One region of the Streptomyces sp. NPDC020780 genome, then DNA from elsewhere that is predicted to be linked to it. Evidence: riboswitches for the same ligand, from Rfam matches in the RefSeq annotation. Region 1 holds a riboswitch; each other region holds the start of a gene.
The links. A riboswitch is a leader RNA that binds a small molecule or an ion and turns the genes downstream of it on or off. The one in region 1 is predicted to bind cyclic di-AMP.
Positions count from the first base shown of each region.

Region 2: another riboswitch for cyclic di-AMP. It lies ahead of ACH4VO_RS08660 (C40 family peptidase); the one in region 1 lies ahead of ACH4VO_RS11665 (transglycosylase SLT domain-containing protein).
Region 3: another riboswitch for cyclic di-AMP. It lies ahead of ACH4VO_RS29565 (M23 family metallopeptidase); the one in region 1 lies ahead of ACH4VO_RS11665 (transglycosylase SLT domain-containing protein).

Region 1 is NZ_JBIRTB010000005.1:207,742-213,848, forward strand. Features, by position in the region: gene ACH4VO_RS11650 (MBL fold metallo-hydrolase) at 1-706, opposite strand, end outside; gene ACH4VO_RS11655 (sugar isomerase) at 1,178-2,071, shown strand; gene ACH4VO_RS11660 (hypothetical protein) at 2,136-2,678, opposite strand; gene ACH4VO_RS11665 (transglycosylase SLT domain-containing protein) at 2,888-3,757, opposite strand; cyclic di-AMP (ydaO/yuaA leader) riboswitch at 3,762-3,947, opposite strand; gene ACH4VO_RS11670 (hypothetical protein) at 4,305-4,541, shown strand; gene ACH4VO_RS11675 (SMI1/KNR4 family protein) at 4,665-5,366, opposite strand; gene ACH4VO_RS11680 (NAD(P)H-dependent oxidoreductase) at 5,756-6,107, opposite strand, start outside.
Region 2 is NZ_JBIRTB010000003.1:591,321-597,427, forward strand. Features, by position in the region: gene ACH4VO_RS08645 (urease subunit alpha) at 1-1,714, opposite strand, end outside; gene ACH4VO_RS08650 (urease subunit beta) at 1,707-2,018, opposite strand; gene ACH4VO_RS08655 (urease subunit gamma) at 2,032-2,334, opposite strand; cyclic di-AMP (ydaO/yuaA leader) riboswitch at 3,239-3,440, shown strand; gene ACH4VO_RS08660 (C40 family peptidase) at 3,444-3,914, shown strand; gene ACH4VO_RS08665 (LysR substrate-binding domain-containing protein) at 4,103-4,324, shown strand; gene ACH4VO_RS08670 (8-amino-7-oxononanoate synthase) at 4,712-5,893, opposite strand; gene bioB (biotin synthase BioB) at 6,037-6,107, shown strand, end outside.
Region 3 is NZ_JBIRTB010000021.1:14,957-21,063, forward strand. Features, by position in the region: gene lhgO (L-2-hydroxyglutarate oxidase) at 1-863, shown strand, start outside; gene trmB (tRNA (guanosine(46)-N7)-methyltransferase TrmB) at 856-1,686, shown strand; gene ACH4VO_RS29560 (PrsW family intramembrane metalloprotease) at 1,835-3,301, shown strand; gene ACH4VO_RS29565 (M23 family metallopeptidase) at 3,592-4,632, opposite strand; cyclic di-AMP (ydaO/yuaA leader) riboswitch at 4,644-4,796, opposite strand; gene ACH4VO_RS29570 (PP2C family protein-serine/threonine phosphatase) at 5,030-6,107, opposite strand, start outside.

The DNA.
Region 1 (6,107 bases):
CCGGTCCGTGGCCGGGCACGATCACTTCGGCCCCGGTGGCGAGGACGCGTTCGCAGGCGGCGATCACGTTGTCCAGCGGGCCGGCCCAGTGGACCGGGTGGTCCCCGGGCTGCCGTGCCGTGGAGGAGAAGATGATGTCGCCGCTGAAGACGGCACGCTGTGCGGGCAGGTACACCATGAGGTCGCCCGCGGTGTGGGCGGGCGGCAGCGACGACACCTGGACGACGTGGTCGCCCAGGGTCAGTTCGAGCTCTCCGGTGAAGTACGTCGTCGGCCGCACCGGTGCGGTGTCCGACCAGTCGAAGACGCCGAAGTGGCGGGCGAGGTACGCGCCGAGCGCAGTGGTCCGATCGCCTCCGGTCACCAGGGCGTGCTGCTGTTGCGGGGTGGGGTCGTAGTGGATGTGCTCCCTGGCCTCACGGGTCGCGATGATCTCCGCGTCCGGCAGCACGCCGGCACCCCAGAAATGATCGCCGTTGGCGTGGGTCACGATCACCCGGTCGACGTCCACCCCGTCGGGCAGCCTCTTACGGCTCTCCACGAGGAACTGGCCGGCCAGCAGCGTGTCGTACGGGGTGTCGATCCACAGCGCGCCGCGCGGCGACACCAGGAGGCCGCAGTTGGCCAGCCCCCAGCCGCGCTTCGGCGGCAACCAGGCGTACAGGCCTGTGCCGAGGTCAACGACGTCCCCACCCGTGATCGACATGGGGCGATTATGCCGACCGTGGTGTGCTCGCGCGTTCGAACTCGGCCAAAAATTCCCTCCGGTGACGTGAAATCGCCCCTTCCACCCGTCGAACGGCGTCCGGACGTGACCGTACGGGGTCGCCGCGAGTCGGCCCAGTGCGGGACCTATCGCCCGATCCCGTCCCGTAACGCTCACCGGCGTGATGCCGGGCGCCTGCTACCCACTCCGGACGGACAGAACCAGATTGAGCCGATTACCCACCGAGCTTGGCCGAAAACAGCTAGGTCTCTCCCCCTCGGGACGCAGGGCTCATGCTTGTTCTTGCTCTTTTGCCCCATGTAACATGCAGAATCAATCATTCGGGTGACGGCTTCGACCAGGCCGACCCCGAGCGGACCCGGGCCGGTCGCGGCCACGGCACACCAGGCACGGCACACCCCAGGCCCCGCACCTCCCCGGTGCGGGCAGCAGTGGAAGCGGAGCGCGGACATGTCCCACGTCGAAACCGAGACAGCCGACCAGCCTGAGTGCTGGCGCCGAGCGGCGCAGGTGGCGGCCGACCGCGCAGCCGTACTGCCCGCCGCGGGGGAGCGCATCGCCGTCGTCGGATGCGGCACGTCCTTCTACATGGCCCAGGCGTACGCCTCGCTCCGCGAGGACTCCGGGCAGGGCGAGTCCGATGCCTTCGCCGCCTCGGAGTTCCCCTTCGGCCGGCGGTACGACCGGGTCGTCGCCCTGACGCGCTCGGGCACGACGACGGAGGTGCTCGACCTGCTGACCCGGTTGCGCGGCACCACGGCGACCCTCGCGGTGACGGCCGATCCGCAGACCCCCGTCATGGCGGCAGCCGACGAGGTGGTGGTGCTCGACTTCGCCGACGAACGGTCCGTCGTGCAGACCAGGTTCGCCACCACGGCGCTCACCCTCTTCCGCGCCCACCTCGGGCTGCACACCGACGACGTGGTGCGGGACGCGGAGACCGCACTGGCCGAGCCACTGCCCGACGGGCTCACGGAGTGCGCGCAGTTCAGCTTCCTGGGCCGCGGCTGGACGGTCGGGCTCGCCAACGAGGCGGCGCTGAAGATGAAGGAGGCGTCACTGTCCTGGACGGAGTCGTATCCGGCGATGGAGTACCGCCACGGGCCCATCAGCATCGCCACGGCCGGGACGGCGACCTGGATGTTCGGTTCCGCGCCGGAAGGCCTCGCCGAGCAGGTACTGGCGACCGGCGCCCGCTGGGTGGCGAGCGGCCTGGACCCGCTGGCGGAGCTGGTCAGGGTGCAGCGGCTCGCGGTCGCCCGGGCGGTGGCCCGGGGTCTCGACCCGGACCTGCCCCGTCACCTGACCCGGTCGGTGGTCCTCGACGAGGCCGCCGGGGCCTGAGCCGGCGCACGCGGGGTGCGCCGGGCGGGGTCCGTCCGCCCGGCGCGCCCTGCGGAGGACCGGTTCAGGCGGCCTCGTCGAAGTAGGCGTCCAGCGCCGCGTCGAGGCCCGCCGTCCACTCCTTGAGGCTGCTCCGGGCCGCCGCCTCGACCTCCGCGTTGAACCAGCGGCGGCTCGACAGATGGACCGTGACAGTGAACCGGCGGCCGAAGCGGGCGGTCTTGACCTCCACCGCGCCGATCTCGGACCAGTCGAAGTCCGCCTCCTGGTCGTCCAGCCGGAACCGGACGCCCTCGCGGTCGACCCGGATCGATCCGCGCCGGTCGCTGACCTCGAAGACGGGCCCGTCCTCCTTCCCGGCGTCGGAGCCGCCCCCGGCCTCTTCCTGTACCGCCGCGTCGGCGTCGTCCGGAACAGGCGCCCGTCCGGCGGCAGCCGCGGGATCCTCCCCGCTCTCCGCCCCGGCGCGCGCGTCAGCGGCCTCTGCCGCCTCGTCCGTTTTCCCCTCCGTCCGCGCGGGGGCAGGGGCCGTCAGGCCGGGGATGTACGCCGGGTCCGTGCCCGCGGCGAACTCTGGCTTGGTGTTGGAATCTATGCGCTGCTCCACGGCGGGCAGTATGGACGACGAACCTGTACGAGACCAGTCGCCAGGGGGCGCGGCCCCGCGCCCCGTACCCCTGCGCCGCCGGTGCGGGCCCCTCCCGCACCGGCGGCCGACCGCGCGCACGGGTCCCCGCACACGGAAAGACGGGTGGTGCGGGTCCGTCAGAACCCGCACCACCCGTCAGGCATGGTCCGCTGTCACGCGGTCAGACCTCAGTAGGCACCGAACACGTTGTCGATCGAGCCGTACCGGTCGGCGGCGTAGTTGCACGCGGCCGTGATGTTGGCGACCGGGTCGTAGCTGTCCATCGACGTGCCGGGCACGTGGTAGGCCTGGAAGGTCGGGTCGATGACCTGCAGCAGCCCCTTGGACGGGACGCCGTTGATCGCGTTGATGTCCCAGTTGTTGATGGCCAGGGGGTTACCCGAGGACTCGCGCATGATGTTGCGGTGGATGCCCTCGTACGTGCCGGGGATGCCGTGCTCGGCCATGACAGCCAGCGACTCCTTGATCCAGCCGTCGAGGTCGTTCGTGTACGTGACCGGCGCGGCGGCGACGGCCTCGACGGCGGCGGGCGCACCCTGGGCGGCCAGCTCCGTGGTCCGTTCGGAACGGTCGGCGCGGTCGGCGCCTCGCGCGGCACGGTCCGGGGAAGCGGACGGCTCCGCCTTCTTGCCGGCCTTGTCCGCGGCCTTCGGCGCCTTGCTGTCGGCATGGGTCCCGATGGTCAGCTTCAGGCCGGGGTGAATCAGGTCCGGGTTACTGCCGACAGCCTTTCGGTTGCCGTTGTAGAGCTCCTGCCAGCCACCGCTCACGGAATGATCGCGTGCGATCTTGGAAAGGGAATCACCCAAGATCACGGAATACGTGACGGGCTCGGACTTCTGCGCGGCAATTCCCTTGCCGGACAGGGCGGTCGAGGTGACCGACTTTTCCACCGCCACCGGCTGCGCCGGCGCGGCGAACGCTCCGGTCGCACCGATCACGGGGAGCGCGAGGGCGGCTCCGCCCGTGCTCACGGCGATGATGCCGCGGGTCAGCGAACTGGTCCCGGAACGACGGTTCTTGAACTTTGCGGGCATGCTGAATTCCTCTCCGCCGCCTACGAAGTGAGCTGTCGGGTTCGGGCTGGAGATGCCCGGCCGCACGTGAATGCGACTTCACCCCGAGCCGTTCCGGATACCGGATCGGCGCTTACCTGGGTCCCCCGCTCCTGCCGTACGAGATGTGGTCGGGTTCCCGGACGGCGGCAGGATTCGGCGTTCCATCCGGAGTGAGGGTGACCGTAGGCGAGAAATGCCGAAAGGAACAAGCCCCGCATTCGTGATCACAATTCAGCGGAAAGATCAATTCACGGAAATACGTGTAACCGACCCCACACGGCGCACTCAACTTTCTTGGCGCGCAAGGGAAGCGGAAGACGCGTCACGGCGTCCCGGGCGAAGAGCGTGACCCTGGTCACGGCGTCCGATAAGGGTGATTTGCGGTACGCCGCAAGGGGTGCCGATCCACCTGACGACTCGTCGAAAATTACGGTATTAATTCTAGAAAAGACATCAAAACGGGCATATGACGCACTTGGGTCACTGATGCGCATATCAATGACCATCGCGTGGAACCCGTCCTCGTATGACCGACAGCGTGAACCCCGACCTGGCGAACCCGCGGATCACCGTCCTGCCCGTTCAGCCCGGGCATCCGCCCTTCCGCGTCGTGGAGATCGACGGAGAGGTCGTCGGCGCGGCGACGTCGATGACGGACCTCCTGCTCCTCGCCGCCGATGCCGGCATCACGGTCCACGACCTCGAGGACCCGGCCGTCGTGCGGTGGGTGGGCGGCGGCAAACTCACCTGGAGGCGGCACTGAGCGGGCACCCGACGGCAGCGGCCGCCGACGGCACGCCCCGGTTCCCGGCCACTCCTGCGTGCGGCAGTCGGCCCGGCCCGGCGGCCGCATGCCTGTCGGAGCGCCAGGGCCACGGGCCGCTCGTCAGCCGGCCGGCGGCTCGCCGGTCCACGGATCGAGGCCCGCCCTGCGGCGGGCCCGCTGCACGGCCCTGCTCACGAATGCGTGGCGCCCCCGCCCCATCACCCCGTCCACGGTGATCGGCGACATCTCGAACGCGCCCGTCAGAAGCCTGCGCAGGAACTCGGCCATCCCGAACCGGTACAGGGCGAACGTGGGTACGGTGTGACGCCCACAGACCACCACGGGCCAGCGGTCGGGGTCCTCGTCCATCGTCAGCCAGCACAGGATGTCCGCCTCGGTCGTCGTCCCCCAGGCGAGCAGGGCACCGGGATCCAGCACCAGGTCGGGGCCGGCGGGATCGGCCCACACCTCGTCGGCCTCCACCCTCCAGGCCTCCCGTACGGCTCCGGTCCCCTCGGCCATCGCATCGGGAGTCCGTCCGCCCTCGGGAGCGTCCGTGGGCAGCGGTCGGTGGACGGCGATCGCGCCGTCCACCGAGCCCTCCCCGTACGCGCGCATGAAGGCCTTGTAGTCGGCCGGGAAGGGGGCACCCCAGCGGGCTTCGGCGACCGCCCAGTCGACCTGCTCGTCGATTCCGTATGTCGTCGGCAGCAGGGGCCCCAGCGCCTCGATGGACGCGGGTAACGCGGGCCGGTTCCGTCCCCCACCGTGCCGGCCCCGCCGGGCCACCGGAATCCAGCCGCTGACGCTCCGTCCCAGCACTTCGCGACTCCCACCTGTCGTCCCGTGGAAGGGTCCGCTCCTCCCACAGAACCCAGCGACGCACGGGGTCCACGCATCACACTTCGGAGGGCCGGGGCCCCGCGGACGGGCCACCGTCTCCCGTGCCCGGCGATGCCCGGCGCAACGTGCTGGATCAGGAAGCGGGGCGTACGGCTCCGATGCACGGCTCCGCACGACAAGAGGCCCCGCGGCGGGTGCGGAGGACCCGGCACACGGGCCCGGCCGTAAAAGCACCGGCGGTGTCGTCGCGGGGGAGGGTCAACGCCCCGGCGGCGTCGCGGCGGGGCGCGGGCGTCCGGGAATGCCGGCGGGCGTCGGCGGCCGGGAGCGGCCCGTCCCCCGCCACCCTCGCCGGCGGCCCGGCTCCGTCAGGCCATCAGCCCGGCGGCTACGGTTGCGCCGAGCTCCCAGCAGGCCTCGATGTCCGCCCTGCCCGGCTCACCGGTCACGGTCACCGCGTCGGCGGAGCGGCGCCATCCCAGGCCCGTCGTGATCGACTCGACGCCCCGCAGCGCTCCGGTGACGTCGTTGCCGCCGTGCACGTAGTAACCGAAGGGGCGGCCGCGCGTCGCGTCCAGGCACGGGTAGTAGACCAGGTCGAAGAAGTGCTTGAGGGCGCCGGACATGTAGCCGAGGTTCGCGGGGGTGCCGAGGAGGAAACCGTCGGCGGCGAGCACGTCGGACGCCGTCGCGGCGAGCGCGGCGCGTCGTACGACGCGT
Region 2 (6,107 bases), on a different contig from region 1:
GGAAGTAACGCTGGGCCATCGGGAGTTCGGCGGCCGGTGCGGGCTCGACCCGTTCCCCGTCGATGGTGACGGCGAAACTGTCGGGTTCCACGTGGACCTGGGGCAGAGCGTCGTTCTCCCGCATGTCCGCCTTGGTGATTCCGCGCGTACTGGTGATCGGGACGAACCGCTTGCCGAGGCCCAGCCGTTCCGGCAGCCCGTCCGCCAGCGCCGCTTCGGCGACGAAGTTGACGGAGTTGGCGGCGGGCGCCCGGCCGACGGCGCCGAACATCGGGCGCGGCAGGACCGGCTGGGGGGTGGGAATGGAGGCGTTGGCGTCTCCCATCTGCGCGTAGGCGATCTGGCCGCCCTTGATCACAGTCCGGGGCTTGACGCCGAAGAACGCCGGGTCCCACAGGACGAGGTCGGCGAGCTTGCCTGTCTCGACCGAGCCGATCTCCCGGTCGAGTCCCTGGGCGACGGCCGGGTTGATCGTGTATTTGGCGACATAGCGACGTGCGCGGTGGTTGTCGGCGGGACCGTCACCGGGCAGGGAGCCGCGTCGCCGTTTCATCACGTGGGCCGTCTGCCAGGTCCGCAGGACCACTTCACCGATGCGTCCCATCGCCTGGGAGTCCGAGGAGATGATCGAGATGGCGCCGAGGTCGTGGAGGATGTCCTCGGCCGCGATGGTCGAGGGCCGGATCCGGGACTCGGCGAAGGCGAGGTCCTCCGGTACCGCCGGGTTGAGGTGGTGGCAGACCATCAGCATGTCGAGGTGTTCCTCGATGGTGTTGACGGTGTGCGGACGCGTGGGGTTGGTGGAGCTGGGCAGGACGTACGGCTCCGACACCACGGTGATGATGTCGGGGGCGTGCCCGCCTCCCGCACCTTCGGTGTGGTACGAGTGGATGGTGCGCCCGGCGATGGCGGCCAGCGTGTCGGCGACGAAGCCGGCCTCGTTGAGCGTGTCCGTGTGGATGGCGAGCTGGGCTCCGGTCTCCTCGCACACGCGCAGACAGGCGTCGATGACGGCGGGGGTCGCGCCCCAGTCCTCGTGGATCTTGAATCCCAGTGCTCCGGCCCGTAGTTGGGAGTGCATGGCCTCGCGGGACATGGTGTTGCCCTTGCCGAGCAGGCCGATGTTGACGGGGTACTCCTCCAGTGCCTCGAACATCCGGGCGAGGTGCCAGGGTCCTGGGGTGACGGTGGTCGCCTTGCTGCCCTCCGCGGGCCCGGTTCCACCCCCGACGAGTGTCGTGATGCCGGCGGAGAGCGCCTGGTCGATCAGGGTCGGCGAGATGAAGTGGACGTGCGCGTCGATGGCCCCCGCCGTGACGAACATGCCGTTGCCCGCGATGATCTCCGTCTCGGGGCCGATGACGAGGTCGGGGTGGACGCCGTCCATCGTGTCCGGGTTGCCGGCCTTGCCGATGCCGGTGATCCGACCGCCTCGGATGCCGATGTCGGCCTTGACGACACCCCAGTGGTCGATGATGACGGCGCCGGTGACCACGGTGTCGGGCGCGCCCTCGGCGCGGGTGGTGCGCGCCTGGCCCATCGACTCCCGGATCACCTTCCCGCCGCCGAACACGGCTTCGTCACCGGCCAGTCCGGGCCCCCCGGAGCGGTCCTCCTCGATCTCGACGACGAGATCGGTGTCGGCGAGCCGGATGCGGTCGCCGGTGGTGGGGCCGAACAGGTCGGCGTATACGGCACGGCTGAGTTCAGGCATCGAGAGGACCTCCGGTGTCGCCGCGCAGCCCGGGAACGACGCGCAGACCTGCGAGCGGGACGAGCTCGACGTCGACCGGGATGCCGGGCTCGAAGCGCACGGCGGTCCCCGCCGCGATATGGAGACGCAGCCCGCGGGCAGCGGGACGGTCGAACTCCAGACCCGGGTTGGTCTCGGCGAAGTGGTAGTGCGAGCCGACCTGGACGGGGCGGTCCGCGACGTTGAGGACGGTGAGGCGGGTGACGGGGCGCCCCTCGTTGAGCGGCACGGTGCCGTCCGCGTAGAGGATCTCTCCGGGAATCATCGGTGTGCTCCCGTCAGACGATCGGTTCATGGACGGTGACGAGCTTGGTGCCGTCCGGGAAGGTGGCCTCCACCTGGACGTCGTGGATCATCTCCGGGATGCCGTCCATGACGTCCTCCCGGGTGAGCACCTTCCTTCCCGAGGCCATCAGTTCGGCGACGGTCCGGCCGTCACGCGCACCCTCCAGGAGGTGTGAGGTGATCAGGGCGACCGCCTCGGGATGGTTCAGCCGCAGCCCGCGCGCCCTGCGCTTTCCGGCGACATCGGCCGCCACGTGGATGAGCAGGCGTTCCTGTTCGTGCGGAGTCAGTTGCACGCTTCCACCTCTTCGTCTTCCGCCCGGTACCGGCTCCGGGCGCAGCGGGACCCTATCCACCTTCAACACTTTGTTGAAGGTGGAAGAGGGCCTCGCGGCCAGGTATTGCACGTTAGGGCGGAAGTTTTTCCGGCGCGTTAACTGATCTTTTGCCGACCCATGTACATCAGGGGCGCCGAGCGCGGCCCGGGCGCGGCAGGCCCGGCCCGCCGCGCCCCACCTCCCGCGCCCGGCGAATCCGGCTCGGCGAGGACCCCCCGGGCGACGCCCCACCGGGGACGCTCCCGTACCGGCCCGCGCCGAAGGTGAATGCGATGGCTGCGTCTCTGGGTGTGGTCGGCCGGATCGGCCGGACCGATCCGGCGCGCTGCGGCGATACCTGCGGAGCGCCCCGGTCGCCGCGGGCGCCGGCCCCGCGCCGTTCCCCTGCGGGACGCGCCGGCGATCACGCACGAGAGGAGCGAGACGCAGATCCACGCGGAGACACCGGTCCGCCCCTGCGCAGGCTGGTCGGGGACCGGCGCGCCAGGTGGGTCACCATGCCGCCGACCGCTACGAGTTGAGCTCCCGGTCGCCCGACTGCCGCATCCTCTCCGCTTCTCGGCGCACGCGCCGCGACACGCCCGGCGGGCCGAGGAATCTTCCTCCCTCGTTCGGCTCAGACAGCCCCCCTCAGGAGGGACAGTTCAACTTGCGCATCGCGTGGGGACGCTGAGCGGAACACCCTGTTCCGCCGCTGGTACGCGGCTGGTGCGGCAGGACCTCCGGGGAGCGGCGTCAGCCCCGCCCACCCGAACGGGCCAGCCGTGACGACTCTCACATAACGCCTTTTCAGTTCGGAAAACAGACACCGCGTGAGTAAAGATCCGTGGGACGACAAGCCCCCGCCACCGCGGCGGGGCGGTCCGGGCGGACGCCGAGTCCTGCCGCCGTCCGGACGCCTGGTCGACAGGAGTGGATCGGCAGGAGTGGAGGACCCGAGCACAACGGGCCGCCCGGACACCCGTTCCGGACAGCCCTCGGGGTGAAGCCGCCGAGCGCGGCCGGGCAACTTCGCCAGCCCGAACCCGACAGGTCATCCTTCACAGGCGGCTGACGAAGGGTTGCGCATGACTGCGCAGGTTCATGTCCCGTCTCTGTTCGCCCGGGTCGGTACGGCCTCGGTTCTCACACTCGCGGTCGGCACCACGATGCTGGCGCCCGGCATCGTCGACGACGCCGAAGCCGCGACCAACTCGACGAAGGCGCTGAAGGTCGCCGCCTCGAAGAAGGGGGCGCCCTACCGGTGGGGCGCCACGGGCCCCCACCGGTTCGACTGCTCGGGCCTCACGCTCTACGCCTTCAAGAAGGCGGGCAAGAAACTCCCCCGCACGGCCCAGCAGCAGTACAACACCACGCGCCACATCACCAGGTCGCAGCGGCAACGCGGCGACCTGGTCTTCTTCCATGCGGGCCGCAGCGTGTACCACGTGGGCATCTACGCCGGCGGAGGCAGGATCTGGCACTCCCCGAAGACCGGGGCGGTGGTCAGACTGGAGAAGATCTGGTCGAAGAGCGTCTGGTACGGAAGGGTCCGCTGACGTCCGTACACCTGTACGCACGTCCTCTGTTCGCCCGTGTGCTGATACGCGCCTCCGGGGTGCACGCGTACACCGCACCCGTGTACGCGTGCACACTCCAACGGCCGTCGCGGACCGTCGCGCACCCGGCCGCGCCGTGGCCGGGTCAGTGCAGCAGGGGCGCGGCGACCAGTACGAGCCCCAGCGCGGTGAGCGCCGCACCGACGCTGGTCAGCGCGGGGCTCGGCGTGGCGGTGGTGCCGGAGATGGTCGCGGCGATGTCTTCGGCACCTCTGGCCGTACGGCGACTGGAACACGCGGAGTTCCGCCGGACGATCTCCGTGGCGCACCGGGGAGAGCGGAACACCGCCGCGGCGGCCACGCTGAGGGCTCTGCTGCGCAGCGGTTTCGGACGGGCCGCCGCTCACTGAGGCCCTGCCGGGTCCGCCCCGCCCGCCCGGACGCCGCGGTCTGGTTTCCGGTCAGGTAAAGGTCAGGGCAGGGCAGGGCCTGCGCGGGTACGGCCCAGGGAGGGGTGATCGAGACCGTCTTGCCGCCGTCCCGGATCGGGCTGACGCCGATCCGCGCCCTCCCGGCCGCTCACAGGCACGACAACGGCCCTCTACGCTTCGGAGCGCTCCGCCCGAGGGGGCCGCTGCTCCACGCACCGTGGGCGGAGGCCGTGGAGCGCGGGGCCGACGGCTCCAGGGGCATGAGGGCCGGCTGCGCCACGTGACCCAGGTCGCTCAACTCCCGTACCCGGGTGCGTCATTACCGCCCTACGCGGTCGGCAGCCGCCTCCAGCCCCTCATCGGGCCTCAGCCGTTCGGCATCTCCTCTTCTCCGCCTTCACCGGTGACCGGAGAGGGCGCCGTGCCCACCACCGTCGCCACGGCGCTCTCGATCTGCTCGGGTGTCAGGTCCGCCCGCGCCGTCAGCCGCAGGCGGGAGACTCCGTCCGGGACCGACGGAGGGCGGAAACACCCCACCGCGAGGCCGGCCGCCCGGCAGTCGGCCGCCCAGCGCACCGCCGCGTGGGCGGACGGTGCGCGGACGGACACGACGGCGGCGTCGGGGCGGACGGCGGTCAGCCCGGCCGCGGTCAGCCGTCCGTGCAGTTCGGCGGCGACGGCGCGCGCCCTGCCCGCGCGCTCAGGCTCGCGGCGAAGGAGCGCCAGGCCGCCCAGCGCCGCGCCGACGGCCGCGGGGGCGAGGCCGGTGTCGAAGATGAACGTACGGGCGGTGTTGACCAGGTGGTCGATGACCCGGGCCGGTCCCAGGACGGCTCCGCCCTGACTGCCGAGGGACTTGGAGAGGGTGAGCGTGACGACGATGCCCTCACCCCCGGCGAGACCGGCGGCTGCGAGCGCTCCCCGGCCGCCTTCGCCCAGCACGCCCAGGCCGTGCGCGTCGTCCACGAGCAGGGCCGCACCCTCTTCCCGGCACACCTCGGCGAGCCTGCCCAGCGGGGCGGCGTCGCCGTCCACCGAGAACACCGAGTCGGTCACGGCCAGTGCCCGCCCGCGATGCGCCCGGAGTGCCTTGCCCACCGCCTCCGGATCCGCGTGGGGCACGACTTCGGTGTCGGCGCGGGAGAGCCGGCAGCCATCGACGATCGAGGCGTGGTTCCGCGCGTCCGACACGATCAGCGAGCCGTGCCGCCCGAGCGCCGTGAGGGCGGCGAGATTGGCCGCGTACCCGGAGGACAGCACCAGGGCGGCCTCGAAACCGCAGAACTCCGCCAGCGCGCGTTCGAGTTCGGCGTGCAGGGCGGTGGACCCCGTGACGAGCCGCGAGCCGGTGGCGCCCCCACCCCACGTCCGGGCCGCCTCCGCGGCTCCCTCGGTGACCGAGGGATGGCGGGACAGTCCGAGGTAGTCGTTGCTCGCAAGATCCAGCAGAGCGGGTACGGCGGGCCGGGGACGCAGGGTCCGGAGGAGTCCGGCGTCCGCGCGGCGGCGCGCCTCGTCGTCGATCCAGGCGAACGGGGCGTAGGACATGGGGCGGTCCCTTTTGTAGGCAGCTCACAGACCCTAGCGGGGTGCGCAGCGGGTCAGGGTGTGGCAATACACACACCCTCCGCCACCTCTCCTGTCCGGTTCCTCCTTGGCCGATGCCGGTGCCGTGCGTCAGGATCAGGGCCATGGACCTCCTGAACACGCTGGTGGACAAGGGACTGCGGCGCGAACTGCCGACCCGTGACGAAGCGCTCGC
Region 3 (6,107 bases), on a different contig from region 1:
CGGGATACGAACCGCGGGTGCGCGGCCTGGCGGCGATCCGGGTCGCGACGACCGGAGTGTGCGACTTCCCGGCGGTGGCCGCGCGGCTCGCCGCCGAGGTGGGCGAGGCCGGCGGCGAGGTCGGATACGGCGCGGAGGTCGTCGCCGTGGACCGGCGCGCCTGGGGGGTGGCGGTGCGGACGGCCGACGGCAGGGTGGTCCGTGCCCGGGTCCTGGTCAACTGCGCGGGGCTGCACTGCGACCGGGTGGCCCGGCTCGCGGGCGACGATCCGGGCGTGCGGATCGTGCCGTTCCGCGGCGAGTACTACGAGCTGGCCCGCCCAGAGCTGGTCCGGGGCCTGGTCTATCCCGTGCCGGATCCGGCCTTCCCGTTCCTCGGGGTGCACCTGACCCGTGGCGTCGACGGCACGGTCCACGTCGGGCCGAACGCGGTGCCGGCGCTGGCCCGCGAGGGATACAGCTGGCCGGTCGTCCATCCCCGGGAGCTGGCCGCGACGGTGAGCTGGCCCGGTTCCTGGCGGATCGCCCGGCGCCACTGGCGGTACGCGGCGGACGAGGTGCGCAGGTCCCTGTCGAAGCGGGCGTTCACCCGGGCCGTCCGGCGGCTGCTGCCCGAGGTGACGGAGGACGATCTGCGGCCGTCCCCCGCGGGTGTCAGGGCGCAGGCGGTGCTGAGCGACGGCACGCTCGTGGACGACTTCCTGATCCGGGAGGCCACGCACACCGTGCACGTGCTGAACGCCCCCTCGCCCGCCGCCACCGCTTCGCTGCCCATCGGGAGGGAGGTGGCGCGGCGGGCCCTGCAGCGGGCTCGCGCGACGGGATGGAAGCCGCCCGCCGTAGAATCGGGTCATTGTGTCTGAACCCTTGAACCCCACCCCCCGGACGCCCGGCCCCGCCGGCACCGACGCCGACGCCGACGCCCTGCGCGAGGCCTCCTTCGAGCGTCAGCGCAGGCTGCGCCAGGAGCCGCGCTTCCCGGGCGGGCCCGCCGCGGACCCGGCGGGCTCGCACCACGAACGCCGGATCCGCAGCTTCCAGCCGCGCCGCAGCCGGGTGACCGCTGGCCAGGAGGACGCCCTGCAGCGGCTGTGGCCTGTCTGGGGCCTCGACATCGACGGTCGCGGCGTACTGGACCTGCCCGCCCTGTTCGGCGGCCTCCCGGTGGTCCTGGAGATCGGCTTCGGCATGGGTGAGGCCACCGCGCTGATGGCGGCCGACGATCCCGCCACCGGCATTCTGGCCGTCGACGTGCACACCCCCGGCCAGGGCAATCTTCTCGGCCTCGCGGAGCGTGCGGGGCTGTCCAACGTCCGCGTCGCCAACGGTGACGCGATCATCCTGCTCCGCGAGATGCTGGAGCCGGCCTCGCTGGACGGGCTGAGGGTGTATTTCCCCGACCCCTGGCCCAAGAAGCGGCACCACAAGCGGCGGCTGATCCAGCCGGAGTTCCTCGACCTGGTGGCGCGCCGGCTGAAGCCGGGCGCGGTCATCCACTGCGCGACGGACTGGGAGCCCTACGCGGAGCAGATGCTCGAGGTCCTGACCGCGCACCCCCTGTTCGAGAACACCCAGGCGGACGGCGGCTACGCGCCGCGGCCCGCCTTCCGGCCCCTGACCCGTTTCGAGGGCCAGGGCCTGGACAAGGGCCACGTCGTGCACGACATCCTGTTCCGCCGTCTCTGACTCCCGCCCGGACCCCGCACGACTCCCGCACACCCCTGCCCGCAGGGCCTCCCCCCGGACCGTTCCGGGCGTCCCTGATCAGCCACCGCCGGGCGCCCGGCCGGTGCACGCGTGGCCGGGTGTCAGTCCCTCTCGTTAGGGTCATCAGGTGTCCCAGGGGTCCGAACAGCACCAGCAGCCGGCCGTCCCGGTTCTCGAGGAGCAGCGGCTCGACGCGTTCCTGGGCGCCGTGCCCGAGCGAGGCCAGTGGCGTTACCGTCCCCGGCGCGTCGGCATGGTCTGGCGCAGCAGGACGTTCCGCGCCGGCGCGGTGATCACCGTGCTCGCGCTCTGCGGGCTGATGATCCTGGCCCTGGTGCGCGAACAGACCGGCACCCAGGGCTTCGTGGTGGGGCTCGGCCTGGCCGTGCTGCCCGTCCCGCTGCTCATGTCGGCGTTCCGCTGGCTGGACCGGGTGGAGCCGGGGCCCTGGCGGAATCTGCTGTTCGCCTTCGCCTGGGGCGCGTGCGCCGCCGCGCTCGTCGCGATCACCGCGAACACGTTCGCGACCCGCTGGATAGCGGCGGCCACCGCCGACCCGGCGAGCGCCGACACCCTGGGCGCCACGATCATCGCGCCGGTAGTCGAGGAGAGCGCCAAGGCCGCCGCCGTCCTGCTGCTCTTCCTCTTCCGCAGAAGGGAGTTCGGCGGCGTCGTCGACGGGATCGTGGTCGCCGGCTTCACCGCCACCGGTTTCGCGTTCACCGAGAACATCCTCTACCTCGGCAACGCCTTCGGCGAGGACCAGCAGCTGGGGACAACGGGGTTCCCCTCGGTGACGGCCGGGACCTTCTTCGTACGAGCGGTCATGTCGCCGTTCGCGCACCCCCTGTTCACGGTGCTGACCGGCATCGGCTTCGGGATCGCCGCCGTCGGCGGCAGGCGGCACCCGGTGCGCCGGATCGTGCTGCCGGTGCTCGGGCTCCTCCTCGCCATGGGCCTGCACGCCCTGTGGAACGGCTCGTCGGCCTTCGGCGCCTACGGCTTCTACGTGGTGTACGGCGCGGTCATGGTCCCGGCCTTCGGCCTGGTGACCTGGCTGGCGATCTGGTCCCGCCAGCGGGAGCTGCGCACGCTCGCCGGCGAGCTGCCCGTCTACGCGGCGGCGGGCTGGCTCACCCCCGCCGAGCCGCTCGCCCTGGCTTCGATGCGGGCGCGTGGCCTGGCCCGCGACATGGCCAGGCACTGGAACAGCCAGCCGGACCGTGCCCGGGGCAGGGCCGCGGCCCGCGCGGTAGCGGAGTACGAGCTGTTCGCGACCTCGCTGGCGATGCTGCGCCGCAGGGCCCGCCACGACGGAGCGGGCCATGAGTTCGCCGTACGGGAGCAGGAGTTGCTGCACCATCTGTGGCAGCGCCGGGACGTCGCGGGCCCGGCCCTGACGTACGCGGCCCACGCGACGGGCCGGATACGCGCCCACCGGATGCCTCCGCCCGGCCCGTTCCCCCGCCAACTGCCCTACGACCGGCCGTATCCGCAGCAGCTCCCACCGCCGCACCGGCACTACGGCGGCCCCAACCCCTATCTGCACACCGGCGGTCAGCAGCCGGGCGGCCACCACCCGCCGCCCCGGTAGGGCCACCCGGCGCGCACGAGCGGGTTCCCGCGGACGCAGACCCGGCACCCGCAGACCAGGCACCCGCAGACCCGGAACAGCCAGGGGCGGTACCCGCACGGGCGGTCCGACGCAGCGGGCGGGCCCCCGGACGCAGACCCGGCACCCGCCCAGCCGGCACCCCCGGACCCCGGACAACCAGGCGCGGCACCCACGCCGCCCCCTGCCGTACGCAGACCGGCGGCCCTGACGTCGGGGGGTGTGCGTCAGGGCCGCCGGGGTTCGGGTGCGCCGTACGCCGGCGCGGGCGGTCAGATCGACAGGCCCTTGCTGCGCAGCCAGCTCATCGGGTCGATGCCCGAGCCGTCCGCGGTGTGGACCTCGAGGTGGAGGTGCGGGCCCGTCACATTGCCGGTGGCGCCGACGCGTCCGATGGTGTCACCCGTGCTGACCGTCTGACCGGCCGTGACGTCCATCGAGGACTGGTGGCAGTACCAGACCTCCGTACCGTCCTCGAGCTCGAGGACCGTGCGGTAGCCGTACGAGCCGGACCAGCCGGCCGACTTCACCGTTCCGCCGTGGACCGCCTTGACCGGGGTGCCGGTCGGCGCGGCGAAGTCCAGCCCGGTGTGGTAGCCGGAGGACCACATCGATCCGGCCTGGCCGTAGGTCGACGTGATCGTGTACGAGGACGTGGGGATGGCGTAGCTGGCGGCGAGCTTGGCGAGGCGCTCGGCCTCGGCCTTCTTCCTCGCAGCCTCCTCCGCCGCCTTCTTCTCGGCCGCGGCCTGGGCCTCGGCCTTGCTCTGCTGCTTGGCGGCCTGGGCCGCGGCCTCCTCGGCGGCGGCCTTCTCCTGCGCGGCCCTGGCCTCGGCATCGGCTCCGGCCTGCTGCTGCTCGGCCTGCTGGAGGATGCGCGCCCGCAGGGCCTCACCGGCGTCGGTGGTTCCCCCCTCCGCCTCGGCGGCGGTGATGCCGGCCGTGGTCAGCGGGGCGGAGGCGGCGAGGGTCTCGTGGTCCGCTTCGGCCTCGTCGGACATGAAAGCGCCCACGCCGGGAAGGGACGTGGCGTCGGGAAGCTTGTCCGCGATGGAATCGGGAAGAGAGATGGAGACCGGCGGCTTGCTCTGCGCGGTGGCCATGCCGCCCGCGCCGACGGCCGCGATGACACCGACGCCGAGGACGGTGGAGCTACGGGCGAGACCTCGCTGCTTGGCTACGCGGTGCCTGCCGCGCACGGGGCGGATGGATTCCTCGGTGGGATTCCACTCGTCCCAGGTCCTCTCCTCGCCACCGAACGAGTCGGTCCTGAAGGGTGACGGGGCCTCGGGGGCAGGCTGATTGGACGCCACGTGGGCGCACTCCTTTCCTTCCTTCTCGCCTACCGGGTTAGCTGACGGGTTCGGAGCAGGAAGGTCTCCTACGGGTCCCTTCGTCTCTCACGAGACGCAGGTGCCCGATTCACCCCATGTAGGTGGTTCCCCGGTTCCCTTGCGGAATTCGGCGCTCGCGCACGGTGCCGCCTCTGGCGACGACTGGGACAACCGCGCTGCGTTATCGAACGTTAATAGAGACCAGGGCCCGATTCCAAGCCGTTCCAGGTGATCATTCACGCCTACGACCTGCATTTTTATGGGTGAAACGGTCACAAACGGACGAGTTGCATATCCCTTTACCGACCATCAGTTTCTGACGGAGTGTCAAACGTTATGCGTAGCGGCGTCCTTCGATCACGGACAGTCGCAGCGGTCATCCCTCGCCCCTCCCCACGATCTTCACCGTCGTCCGCCGCTCCGGCTGCCCCCGGGCGGGCCGCCCGACCGCCAGGAGCGCCATGTCGTCCGTGGACCGGCCCCCGGTGTGCAGCCGTACGTCGTCGGTGAGGGCGGAGAGCAGCTCGTCGGGTCCGGGGAAGATCCGGCCACGCAGCCGGTCCGCCGGGTCGTAGAAGGCACCGTCCGCGTTCCGGGCCTCGGAGAGGCCGTCCGTGAACACCAGAAGCGTCGCCCCGGGCGGCATGGCCCACTCGTCCGACCGGTCCGGCCACACGTCCAGCCCCATGCCGATCGGCAGGGCGGGAGCACTGGGCGACAACACGTCGAGCGCCCCGTCTCCGTGCAGCAGGATCGGCTCGGGGTGACCGCGGTTGACGATCCGCACCGTGTCCGAACCCGCCGGGATCTCGGCGAGTACGGCGGTGACGAACCCCTCCATGGTGTCGAGCCCGCCACGCCGCGTGCCCTCCCGCGCCAGCGCGCGCTCCAGCCGCTGGGCCACGCCCTCCAGCGACAGCTCCTGCTCGGCCGCCTCCCGGAACGCCCCGATCACCACGGCCACCGCCCCCACGGCCTCCAGCCCCTTGCCGCGTACGTCCCCCACGACCAGCCGGACCCCGTGCGGTGTGTCCGCGACGGCGAACAGGTCACCGCCGACGAACTCGTCCGCCTGGGCCGCCTCGTACCGTGCCGCAACCAGCAGCCCGCCGATGCGGTCGTCCGGCGCCGGGAGCACCGCCCGCATCGCGGTGGCCGCGACGGCGCGGGCCGAGGCCAGCTGCTCGTTGCTGCGCCGTACGACGGCGTTGATGACGAGGGCGAGCCCGGAGACGGTGATCAGGGTGAGCAGGTCGGTGACCGGCACGACCCTGGCGAGCGTGCCGTCGGAGAGCCGGATGGCGAGGACGACGAGGACCGCGGCGACGCCGGTACGGAGCGTGCTGGCCATCGAGAAGAAGGGGGCGGCGAGCAGCGGAGCCGCGGCGAAGAACGGGACGGCCGTGACCGCGGCCGGCGTCACGGTGTCGAAGACGACTCCGACCACGATCATC